DNA from 3 places in the Paenibacillus sp. FSL P4-0184 genome. Region 1 is predicted to be linked to each of the others. Evidence: predicted binding sites of a transcription regulator. Region 1 holds the regulator's gene; each other region holds the start of a gene.
What was found. The regulator Rex, encoded in region 1, represses fermentation and respiration genes when NADH is low (regulators of the CRP and FNR family bind a similar motif). The targets are predictions, from matches to a motif close to TTGTGAAATATTTCACAA.
Positions count from the first base shown of each region.

Region 2: a site for Rex is predicted at 1,435-1,452, ahead of MKY52_RS05760 (flavocytochrome c). Genes of this name have one in related genera too.
Region 3: a site for Rex is predicted at 1,868-1,885, ahead of MKY52_RS24030 (DUF1641 domain-containing protein). Genes of this name have one in related genera too.

Region 1 is NZ_JBBORN010000001.1:4,269,024-4,273,440, reverse strand. It holds gene MKY52_RS18755 (cell wall elongation regulator TseB-like domain-containing protein) at 1-60, opposite strand, end outside; gene MKY52_RS18750 (amidohydrolase) at 230-1,531, opposite strand; gene MKY52_RS18745 (redox-sensing transcriptional repressor Rex) at 1,518-2,171, opposite strand; gene dinG (ATP-dependent DNA helicase DinG) at 2,303-4,417, opposite strand, start outside.
Region 2 is NZ_JBBORN010000001.1:1,358,021-1,362,437, forward strand. It holds gene MKY52_RS05755 (sensor histidine kinase) at 1-1,329, opposite strand, end outside; gene MKY52_RS05760 (flavocytochrome c) at 1,554-3,344, shown strand; gene rlmD (23S rRNA (uracil(1939)-C(5))-methyltransferase RlmD) at 3,600-4,417, opposite strand, start outside.
Region 3 is NZ_JBBORN010000002.1:524,358-528,774, reverse strand. It holds gene MKY52_RS24035 (NAD(P)/FAD-dependent oxidoreductase) at 74-1,252, opposite strand; gene MKY52_RS24030 (DUF1641 domain-containing protein) at 1,292-1,735, opposite strand; gene MKY52_RS24025 (DUF2785 domain-containing protein) at 1,944-2,786, opposite strand; gene MKY52_RS24020 (nitroreductase family protein) at 3,050-3,667, shown strand; gene MKY52_RS24015 (hypothetical protein) at 3,775-4,395, opposite strand.

The sequences.
Region 1 (4,417 bases):
GAACAGAAGGAGCAGAATCAGAACTGACCCCAGGAGGATCCATTTTTTCCTTTTCTTCAAGGTACAGCTCCCTTTCTAGTAATATATCTTTTTTGATTATATAACACACCTGTGTGTTTATCCAAAGTTTCATATCCAATTCAATGATCTAATTATCAGAAACACAAAAGGCTGTAACTTTGCAATCGCAGAAAGTCACAGCCTTTCAGTTATTCGTTATGATCTTAGACTACCGTTTAAGCAGTCCATCAAATGATTCTTGTGCCTTACGACGGATTGCTTCCTCATCTAGCGTTACACATTCTCCGTGTTTTACAACCTGTTTACCATTCACCCATACATGCTCAACATCCTTGGCACTGGCAGAGTATACAGCATGAGACAACAGATCTGTGTGTGGTAGCAAATGCGGCTGGTCTATATCAATCGCGATAAAGTCCGCTTTCATGCCAACAGCGAGTCTACCCACATCATTTAAAAAGATAGACTTTGCGCCATACTCTGTAGCTATACGCAGCGCTTCCGGAGCTGGAACAGCCGTCGGATCACCACTTACACCTTTATGGATGAGGGCTGCAAGACGCATCTCTTCAAACATATCCAGGTTATTATTGCTTGCCGCACCATCTGTACCCAGTGATACCTTCACACCAGCCTTTAGAAGATCCGTAACCCGAGCCACTCCACTAGCAAGTTTCAGATTACTTCCTGGGTTATGAGACACGCCTACATCATGACGCGCCAGTATCTCGATCTCTTCATCATTCAAATGAACGCCATGTGCAACAATAGACGGACGTGTGAACATTCCAAGCTTCTCTAAATGCGCTACTGGCCGAAGTCCGTAATCCACCACATTCTGCTCCACTTCGCGTTTGGTCTCGGACATATGGGTATGCATCGGTAAATCCAAATCATGTGCCGCTTGAACAAACTTAACAAAGAAGTCCGGTGGGCAAGTATATGGGGCGTGTGGCGAGATCATCGTCGTAATTCTACCATCAGCCTTACCATGCCAATTTCGTGCAAAAGAAATCGCTTCCGCAAGCTTGTGATTTTGTACTTCCTCTGGGCATAATCCGATTACGCCTCTCATCAATACGGAACGGATGCCTGATAATTCGACTACCTCTGCTACTCGATCCATATGATCATACATATCCAAGAAGGTTGTAGTACCACCTTTTAGCATTTCCAGTACCGACAAGGAGGTTCCCCAGTATACATCTTCTCCAGTGAATTTCGCTTCCATCGGCCACATCTTCTCTTGAAGCCACACCTGAAGTGCTAAATCATCTCCATAACCACGAAGCAATGACATTGCCGCATGGCCATGTGTGTTTACCAGACCTGGCATAAACAGCAGACGACTGCCATCAACAACTTGCACATCATCTTCCATTAAAGGCTCTTCTTTTCCTATGTAAGTGATCAAATCATCTTCAATAGTCATATATCCATTCAGAACCGGCTCATCCGTTCCCGGAATAAGAAAACGCCCGCCCTTAATAATCGTTTTACTGCTCTTCATTTCCGGTTTCTTCCTTTCCGTCTTTCAAATAATAAGCAAGGCTTTGCAAATCCGTTGTAAAATCGGCAGCATGAACCCGGATATTCGATGGTGTTTTTAGAATCACTGGTGCAAAATTCAAAATCGCCTCGATGCCAGACTCAATGAGAATATCTGCTACATTCTGCGCTTCTGAATCAGGCACAGTAATTATCCCAATTCGAATACCTTGCTCACGAATCGTCTGACCAAGCTCCTCCATCGGTTGAACGGTAAGAGAGTTGATTTTCCGCCCTACCTTAGGTGCATAGGAGTCAAATATAGCGGTAATCTTCATAGTATCTTTCAGATAAGCATTGTAATTAGATAATGCATGTCCAAGGTTACCGGCACCTACTAAAGCCACATTCAATTGTTGATCCAGCTTCAGAATATGACGGATTTTTTCAATAAGATAAGTTACGTCATACCCGATACCTTTTCTACCAAAGTCTCCAAAATAAGCTAAATCTTTACGAATTTGAGCAGGATTCAAATCAAGTTTTTGTCCTAGTTCTTGTGAGGAAACGGTTAATATTTCACGTTTCTGGAGATCATTCAAGAAACGCAAGTACACAGGAAGTCTGCGAACAACGGCTTCTGATATTTTATCCGATTTCATAATTTACCTCCTAATTTAAGTGATATTCTGTTCAAATCCTATCGAAATATCTGCACCTCGTCTCAAGGAAGAGCGGTATTCTTATACCGCCCTTCCTTGTAGAGTGATTAATAAGATCGATGACGTTCTTTTCAAGAAACGCCTCCGTCTTCCAACCACTCCGCTATACGAGGAACCATTTGATCCGTAAGCATATGCTCCATTTTCGGGCCAGGCAACGAATAGAGGAAATACTTCCCATAGTGAGATTCGATCACCCTTGTGTCATACACAATAACAATACCCCGATCTTGCGCTGTCCGTACCAGCCTCCCAAATCCTTGCTTGAAGCGAATAACCGCCTGAGGAACAGACAACTTCATAAACGGATTCTTTTTCTGGGCTTGTAATAACTCAGACTTCGCTTCCGCTAGGGGGTGGTTTGGCGGTTGAAATGGGAGTCTCACGATGGCCAAGCATGTTAATGCTTCACCTGGAATATCTACACCCTCCCAAAAGCTGCTTGTTCCTAACAGTACAGAAGCTGCACTGTCCTGAAAACGGCGGATCAGCTTGCTACGGCTGCCCCCCTCCACGCCTTGACCTAACACCGTGATCTCTTGTGAGGCTAGAGCCTCTTTCAGAGGATCGTAAACCTGGCGTAGCATCTTGTAAGAAGTAAACAGGACAAGCATCCGCCCACGTGTTGTAATAGCTGCTTCTGCTAGTGACTGTACGAGTGTATCGACAAATCGGGCATCGCCTACACTACCCTTCACACTTGGGAAATCCCGCGGAATAACTAACAGCGCCTGCTCCCGATACTTAAAGGGAGAAGGCAGGAGTGATGTCATCAGACGCCCCTCTTCCGCAGCTTCATTAAGTCCGAGATTATCAATCATAAACTGGAAAGATTTATCGACAGAGAGTGTCGCCGAAGTTAGTACGATACTTTTCTTCTTGTCGAAAAACAGCTCCTTAAGCTGAGTACTAACATCAACAGGAACGGCATACAACTGTAGCGATTTACTGCGATAATTTCCATTCGCCTCCAGCCAATATACTACATTCTCATCATTTAATCCCATAAAAAACCGTACTTGCTCACGTATAGAAGCTAAATCCTTAAATAAGCCGCTAATATCGGTAACTAGGCTATCTGAGGAAGATTGACCTTCTTGATCTCGCATCTCATTAAGCATTTTATCACCTTTACGGATAATTTCGCTTAATGTCAGATTCATAGTATTCTCTAAAGCAACCAATTCATCCCAATCTTTCGGTTTACGGGTAGGAAGTAACCGCATGACTAACTGGCCGGCTTCTCCCGCCGCTGCATCGCTGCGTTCCGGCAAGAGGGTGAATAGTTTATCACTAAGCAGATCCCAGGTTTCTTTTACGGTAAGAAGGTCCGGATAGATTCTATCGATCACTCCGCTCCATTCAGAAGCTTCCTCACTGCCTGATGACTGAAGCATTTGGCGAAGTGTAGGAAGTTGGCCATTTCGACTATCCTTATAAAGACGCGATAGTGTATGTGCCACCGTGAAATGCTTCATATGCATGCCTAAATGCTTGCCAGCCACGTCCTCCAGATGATGGGCCTCATCTATTACAAGATGTTCATAAGCCGGAAGTAGTTGATGCCCAGCCTTAACATCTGCGAAAAGCTTAGAGTGGTTCGTAATAACCACGTCTGCAATACCAGCTTCATGCTTAGCCCGATGATAATAACACTTACGGAACCAAGGACACGAGCGACCCAGACAAGAATCGGTATCGCTTGCCACCGTCTCCCAAAAATCTCCGCCACGTCCACTTAGATTGAGCTCTTCGTCATCTCCTGATTCACTTTGTGTCAGCCAAACGATCATCTGAGCCGCAGTAAGCGCATCTTCCCTCGGACTTATAAAGTCTTTTTTATTAATTTTATGTTCGAACTTACGAAGACACAAATAATGCCCTCTGCCCTTAAAAATTGCAGCTTTAAATGGAAAAGGAACTACCTGCGTTAACAAAGGAATATCACGCTCACGCAATTGATCCTGCAGATTAATAGTATGAGTGCTGACCATGACTTTTTCATTAGTGCGTACGCTTTGGTATATGGCAGGCAATAAATAACCAAGGGATTTACCGGTTCCTGTCCCTGCTTCGATCAATAGATGCTTGTCTTCGGCAAGTGCCGTCATCACCTCATTGATCATAATATCCTGAGCTTCTCGGCTTTCATACTGTGGCAAAGTTTCTTTAAGTCGTTTCGTTAC
Region 2 (4,417 bases), 2.9 Mb from region 1:
CCCAAGTGGCTTAATCCCGTGATAAATCGCATTTTCCACCAACGGCTGCAGCATGAAGCGAACGACTTGGCACTGTGCAAGCTTTTCATCATATCGAAGCTCGTAGTCCAGAATCTCCTCATATCGCACGCCTTGAATATGAAGATAACTCTCGACATGGTACAATTCCTGATCAAGCAGAATGTAGGGACTCCCTGTGCCAAGCCCTAATCGGAAATACGCGCTAAGCGCTTCCACCATCTCCACCACATTGTCTGCTCCATGTTCCGTTGCCATCCACTGGATCGTATCCAATGTGTTGTATAAAAAATGCGGCTTGATCTGCTCATGAATCAGTCTGAGTTCCATCTCCTTTCGGTCCTGCTCCACAGCGTATAATTGAACAAGCATGTCATTGAAGCTTCGTCCAAGATCGCCTATCTCATCCGAGCGCGTAACATCTGCTCGTATGGTTTGGTTGCCGTTCTGCACATTTTCCATTACCTGGCGAAGTGACTGAATTGGACGAATAATGGAAGAAGCAAGCAGCATCAGAAAGACGATAAACGCACTACCGATAAGAACGCCTACAAGCAATGCAGTCCGCTGGGTTTTGATCACCGCTAGCGATAGACTTGAATTCGGTACTTCGAGTACGAGCTTCCAGCCTTCCACATTTTGAATTGGAGCCTCAAATACACTCATGTTCTTCTTATCTGCTGCATCCTCCGCTCCATCTCCTTCCCCCAGCTCTCTGCAATCGATGATAAGCTGGCCTGACTGGTCATATAGCATTACATCTTGAGCAATCTCCTTCATCTTCTTGACGGAGACGGCTGCGGCAATATAAGCTACCTCATCATTCACCGATGGATTCACGCGATAGAGAATGACGACGATTTCAGCTGCATTCGCTTTGGATACGATCGGATTGCTCACCACATAATTGGAATCCGAATTTAGCAGTAGTTTTCGATAGTAGGGTCGGTTTAGTATCGAAAAAGGCTTGTCCCTTGCTGACCAGGAATTTCCATGAATATCCACCACGCGTATGGATTCGTACTCTACTTGCTTCTTCGCCTCGAACTTATTAATCTCTTGCAGCAATTCATCTCGTGTCCAATGATGGTCCGAAGCTAGAGAAGCAAGCATGTCTATCTCACCGATGCGCTGATTAAACCAATAATCGATCTGGTCGCTGCGTGCATTAACCACTTGCTGCGTTAAGTTCTTATTCAAAGGGACAACCGTATGGTTCATCTCCAAATATATTGTTACAAGCAATGCAATGAACAGCAGCAAGAAGCAGCTTCCTGCGATTAACGTAATTTTTAAGTGAATTGTTTTCATTGTAATCATAGCCCTTCACAATATCCGTTTCTTACATGCCCGAAAAAGACAAAAAAACGCTAATCTGTGCAAATACATAATGCTGTACTAAATCTATAATAGGTCTTGTGCATATTTTCACATGAAATAACATTCATGTCTAGGCTAGAGATAAAGGATTTGCCTAGCAAATCTTCCTCTCCCTAGTGTATGTAACCAATTCACAACAGAATGAAGGAGATATTATGCGAACTCACACGAAAAAGCTGTTATCTATTCTACTAGTCCTCAGTCTTATGTTCACGCTTGCTGCCTGCGGCGGTAAAGATGCAGCACCCGCTGCAGATGCAAACGGAGTTCAAGTCTTTGAAGGAGTTGGGCAAGGTAAACATGGCGATATTAAAGTACAAGTTTCCTTATTAGATAACAAGATCACTGACATTAAAGTAACAGAGCATAAGGAAAATGAAGTACTTGCAGAACCTGTTTATACGCAGCTCAAGCAAGATGTCATGGCAACTAACAGCGCAAAAGTTGATGCCGTTAGCGGATCTACGGTTACAAGCAAAGGATATCTCGAAGCCATTCAAGATGCAATTACGAAGTCTGGACTTACCCTTGTCGCTGGCGCTGCAGTCAGTGGAAACAAAGACAAAGAAGAAGCCGAGCAAACCTATGATGTTGTCGTCATCGGTGCCGGGGGTGCTGGCTTTAGTGCGGCTATCGAAGCGAAGAGCGCTGGAGCAAATGTAGTTCTGCTCGAGAAAATGCCAGCTGTTGGCGGCAACACATTGATCTCTGGTGGTGAGATGAATGCGCCTGACAACTGGGTTGAACGTGCTCTAGGCATCACAGATGACACGACTGAATTGTTCTATAATGATACGATGAAAGGCGGAGACAACCTCGGGGATCCAAAGATGGTTCGTATTCTTGCCGACAATGCTCTATCATCTGCCGAATGGCTGCGCGATGATATCAAGGTAGAGTTCTTACCTGATCATCTGTTCCAATTTGGAGGCCATTCCAGAAAACGTGCGTTGATTCCTGTAGGTCATACAGGTGTTGAATTGATTACTAAGTTAAAAGCCAAAACAGACGCTGATCAAATCACGATCAAAACGAATATGAAAGCCGAAACCTTGCTGAAGGACGAAAGCGGCAAAGTAACAGGTGTAACTGCGACTTCGGGTACTGGCGACAAGATCACATTCCATGCGAACAAAGGCGTCATCATAGCTACCGGTGGTTTTGGATCCAATGTAGAGATGCGTAAAAAGTATAACCCTAAAATGGATGAAAAATATATGTCTACCGATACACCAGGATCTACAGGTGACGGTATCGTTATGGCAGAAACGATTGGCGCCAAACTGACAAACATGGAGAGTATTCAAACGTATCCAATCTGTAATCCTGAGACAGGTGTTATTTCCCTGGTTGCAGACTCCCGCTTCGATGGTGCGATCCTGATTAACCAAGAAGGCAAGCGCTTCGTTGAGGAATTAGAACGTCGTGACGTTATTTCTAAAGCAATTCTTGCCCAAACGGGCGGATATACGTATCAATTATGGAATCAAGGTATTGAGGATATCGGTAAAACGATAGAAGTTCATCAAGACGAATACGATCAACTCGTTAAACAAGGATTGCTCTTTAAAGCCGATACGATTGAAGAGGCAGCTGATTTCTTCAAAATTGACGTGAACACTTTGAAAGAAACGATTAATAAAGTAAATGATTATGCGAAAACAGGTAAAGACCTTGATTTCAAACATCGCGGTGGATTGAAATCTCTTGAAAAAGGCCCTTACTACATCGAAAAAGCTGTACCATCCGTTCACCATACAATGGGCGGCTTGGTGATCGACGAGAAGACTCGCGTATTGAATGAAAAAGGCGAAGTCATCCCTGGGTTGTTCGCTGCAGGTGAAGTAACAGGGGTCATTCATGGTGCAAACCGTCTTGGCGGTAATGCCATCGCTGATATCTTCACATTCGGCCGGATTGCAGGCAAACAAGTTGTAGCAGAGTAATCTTATGTTTGTGTAACTGCTCTATTAATAAGTTAGTCTTAAAAACGTGCAAGATAGTTTGTAGAGTGCAGGTTGACTGCTAACTTTCAAGCTGCACTCTATGACATAGCAAACCGCCCTGTTAGCAACATTGCGAACAGGGCGGTTTTTTATGGTGGAGCCTAGGGGCTACGCTCGTCTAGCTCGCGGCTCTTTTATCGTTCTCCATTAGTGGAATTAAAATTGCCCATTTCTTTTCTGGTACTATCACTAAAACTATAGCAATGATTTAGTGTCTACTTGACAAGGGTTCCTCACCAACAAAGCTACCGACTCTACATGCACCGTATGCGGGAACATGTCCACCGGAGTCACCTCCACTGTCTTATACCCGCCATCTTCGAGCACCCGCAAGTCCCTTGCCAGTGTCGATGGATTACAAGACACATACACCACACGTTCCGGCTTCATCGCCAGAATCGTCTCCAAAAGTCGTGGATCGCAGCCCTTACGCGGAGGATCGACCACGATAACATCTGCCGTAATCCCCTTCTCTTTCCAGTTAGGGATTACATCCTCAGATGCGCCTACCTCAAACACTACATTATCCATACCATTCAAAGTGGCATTCGCCCGAGCATCCTCAATCGCTTCACGTACGATTTCTACACCGTAGACCTGTTTAGCATGCTGTGCAAGGAACAATGAAATCGTCCCGATACCGCAATAAGCATCTATAACAGTCTCGTTGCCCGTAAGTCCTGCATACTCTACCGTCTTACCGTAAAGAACTTCAGTTTGAGCCGGGTTAACCTGATAAAAAGAACGGGCAGAAATCGCGAATTTCACATCGCCGATATAATCGTAAATAACATCGTTCCCCCAAAGGGTACGTGTTGTATCACCGAAGATTACGTTCGTCTGCTTAGTATTCACGTTCTGGCAGATGCTTGTAACAGCTGGGATTTCACGGCGGATCTCAGTGATCCATTCGTCCAGATGTGGGATGCGTTCGCCATTAGTGACGAGTACGACCATCATCTCACCAGTACGGAAGGCTTTCTTTACTACGACATGACGCAGTAAGCCGTTGC
Region 3 (4,417 bases), on a different contig from region 1:
AATTCATGGTAGAAACCACTAGAGATCAACAAAAAAACCTGCTCAAATTAGAGCAGGTTTTCCAAAAATACAATTAATAAGCTAAGCTAAACAATCCTTTAATGTGGGACAAGTAACGAATATTACTTGCTTCCTTCATCAAGGTTGCAGGTAATCCTTTTAGCGGAGTTGAGCTAGCACCAACGATGGCTACACCGTCTTTACGACCTAAGCTCGCAAGCGTACCTGAGTTGATCGGACTAAAGGATTCAAATGATTTATCCTTCAAGTATGCATAAAGATTGTACCCGATCAATTCGCCCATTTGCCAAGCGATTTGTGCAGTTGGTGGATATGGACGACCATCTTCGGCAAAGACAACGGCGCTGTCACCAGCAACGAATACGTCTTTGTGTGATGTGGATTGCAAGAATTCATTTACCGTTGCACGACCACGGTTCACTTCAAGACCGGACTCACCAATCAGTGGATTTCCTTGTACACCGCCAGTCCATACGAAGGTGTTAGCAATAATTTTTTGACCATCTTTCAAGTCAATGACATTATCCGCTACATTCGTAACAGGTAGTCCTGTCAAGAATTGAACACCACGTTTTTCTAAGCTTGCCACTGCGCGTTCAATCAATGCATCTGGCAATACTGGTAGAATCTTAGGACCTGCTTCAACCAGCATCAGTTTAATTTCTTTAGGATCCACGCCATATTTCTTAGTGAGTGTTGGCAACACATCAGCGATTTCACCAACAAGTTCAACACCTGTTAAGCCACCGCCACCGATTAGGATGCTTGCATCCGCTGGATTTTTAGACTTCGCATATTCACGGATACGCTCATCAATATGACGATGAATTCTGTTAGCATCTGCTGCCGATTTCAATACCATACTGTATTGCTCAAGACCTGGAATGCCAAAATAAGCCGTAGTGCTTCCAAGACCCACAACTAAAGCATCGTAGGACAATGTCACACCATCAGATAGTGTAATTTGTTTGTTCTCAACAGAAAAAGAATTCACCTTTGCAATTTTCAGGTCGATATCTTTACCTGCAAAAAGCTTAGCTAATGGCATAGCAACAGCACCTTCTGCAACACTACCCGCTGCAAGACGATGCAATTCTGTAATAATTTGATGTGTAGGATATTGATTAACGACTGTAATTTTAGCTTCGTCCTTCTTCAGGTACTTGCGTACAGTTAAGGCGCTTAGTAGACCACCATAACCTGCTCCTAGAATGACAATATGTTTAGACATGATGTTTCCTCCGTCCTTACGAATGAGATATAAAAAATATTATTTCTGTTGACTGCGTTCGCCGGCAACTTGAAGATAAGCATTTACGAAACGGAAAAGCTTCTGTGCTTGTGGATCTTTCATCATCTTCATAAGACCAAATACACCGATCACATCGCTATTTTCATTCGCACGATCTTGCGCTTCGATCACTGTAGCTGCCATATTCTTCGCCGAATGCACCACTGGTTCAGCAAGTTCTTTAATTGCACTTACCGTATCACTTTTCAAGACTTCATCCGCAGCAACAGTTTGAACAAAGTCATATGACTTTGTGAGCACGCCGACAAGCTCTGTTAATTTTGGCAACTGTTCCACTAAGACAGTTAACGACTCCTGAACTTCAGGCTTCAATAGCTGCTCTAGAACATTCATTTGTTCTTGAGTGACAGCTAATTTTGGTGATTCTTGCTCAGGTTGTGTTTGAGTGATTGTTTCTGACATATCCGAATCTCCTCTGCAAATAAGCTTTGCTGCTTAATAGTAATAAAAAAATAAAAACTTATAACGCCATATTTCTATTATAGCACTTATCAAGTTATAAATGTCACAAAGTTTTTGATTTTTTCTAAAGTTTTGTGATTTTTATTACATTAAAATAAATCATTCATAATTTTCGATATTATTTATACTTGCATAGATGATTAAATGCTTATTGTGTAAATTCATTCAAATTCATCTCCGCTTTCAATAAAGCCTCGACCATTGCCGGATTGTTCTTTAATGGTAGCAATCTAAAATACAGAGAACGAACGAAATTTTTGGTGTTCACACGAGCAACGTACTGGCCGCGGCTTCTCGGCCACCCCCCACATTGCTCCAAGTTACGAATCCAGTCGACAATAGATTGTTGTGGAAGTAAATGATGATCTATCATTGTAGCTACAATCGTAGCGATCCGTTCATCTTCTTCGTCGCTAAATATGTGCTGATCGTTGTAAAGCATCCTTTGGATGACTGCCAAAACCTCTTCCCTTATTGCAGCATCACTCTCCGAGCAGAGTACCAGTTCATCCAAGGCATCTGCGCCATGGGCTGCAGCATGTGCCCAGCCTTCTTCTGGCATAAATCCTCGTAAATCCTGTTCTTCCTCATAATATCTAATCAGCGCTTCCTTCACATTTGTACACTCTGCGCTATCTAAAAAAGCCTGTTCCCTATGCCGCTGAAGAATCAGCGCAACGATCAGTACCGAAAACGTTCTTGTGAACACAGCCTGATCTCCTTTGCTGCCAATGTGATAGAACAAATGCTGCTCGTCAAGGAGAATCAAAAGTAGTTCACGAAGCTCCGCATCACTAAACCATTGTTTCTCGTTAATCCATTTGTAGAAGGTGGAATAGATCAAGTCATCTCGTAGCTTCGGCTGTGGATCTCCTATGTACTCAAGCATCAATTTCACATAATCCCTTAATTGCTCCCCACTTCTAAGCTCGTAATCGTTCTCTTCAATTCTTTGCAAGTCTTTTATCAACTGCTCTCTAGTATCGTTCAACATTCCCACCCTTTCATTAATAAAAGCAATTTAAATTTTTCGTATCCTAATATCCTAATTTACATCCCAATATTTTACAACATAGTATTTATTCTTCGACACTCCAAAGTGCTTAGCGAGCTGAATGTAAATGTAGTGAATTTAATCATTGACGAATATAATTAACTGTGCTATTTTGAGTTAGTAACTAATAGTTAGTTCATTTATAAATATCACTTATTTATAATTAACAAGCAAATACATAACAAATGGAGGAATAACTCATGAGCGCTTTTACAGATTTGATTGAATCCCGCAGGTCTGCTATGAATTTTGTTGAAGGGGTGAAGATCCCTCAGAATGAACTAGAGGAAATGTTCTCTTACGCCAGATTGGCTCCATCTGCATATAATCTTCAACATGCCAATTATAAAGTGGTTGCTGATGAGAATTTAAAAGAAGAGATTCGTAAAGCGGCTTACGGTCAATATAAAATCCACTCCGCCTCAGCGGTAATAGTGGTACTCGGGGATAAGAATGCTTATCTGAAAGCCCCAGAAATCTTCGGAGGACTTAAAGCTTTAGGGGCTATGAGTCAAGAGGATTATGATGCAGAGATAGAAACGATTAACAATGCATACAAAGGAAATGATGCTTTCCAAAGAGATGAGGCTATTCGGAATGCTTCACTCTCTGCCATGCACTTCATGCTGATTGCCAAAGATAAAGGCTGGGATACCTGCCCGATGATCGGCTTTGATCCGGAAGCGATTCAATCCACTTTAAATCTACCCGATCATATGGTACCGGTTATGCTGATCACTATCGGCAAAGACAAGAAACATAAAATCAGACCACGTGGCTATCGTAAACCGGTCAATGAATTCGTTGAATTTATCTGAGGATTATTGGAAGATATCGATAGATATAACAAAAGCGTTTCATCCGATATTTGAAGTTCGGATGGAACGCTTTTTTACTAAGGATGTGGAGCGTAAATCTTTCTTCACTACTTAGCATACTGAAGAATTGCAATCGCTGCTCGTTCCCGTCGTTCGGTGTTCTCACTAACAAGAGCTTCCTTCAAAATATCGAGCGCCATTGATAATGTCTCTTCATCCACATGCATTCGATTACTCACCGCTTGCTCTGAATCAGAAGAACCTGTAATCCACAGATCCACACGAGCACTAGGCATCGGCCCCTTATACTGTTTGACCACTCCACTACTGCTAAGAAACTCTTTTATCTCTGCGTTTAGATCGGTTATAGGAAGACTTTTCAGCCAAGTTACACCACGTCGATGGCATGTACCGATGTCTGGTGCGTCAAATAATTCATTGTAAAAATAATCGCCTAGATCACCTAAATGTACCCAATCTCTATCACACACCAGCACATAATCGCCATCCTGCATCGTATGTACGAAGAGTTGAATGGCTTGTATATGTTCTGTAAGCTCCAACTCACTGTATTGGTATGTATGAATCATCCGATCACGGAGCTCCACTTTACTGATGTTCTCCAAATCCCCTATTCCGGGATATCCGATACTCACATAATTATCCTCTAAAAATGCTGTGATTCGTTCGGTCCCAAGCGGCTTTGATCCCATCTGAAACAGATTCATAGATCATCCCTCCAAGTAATTA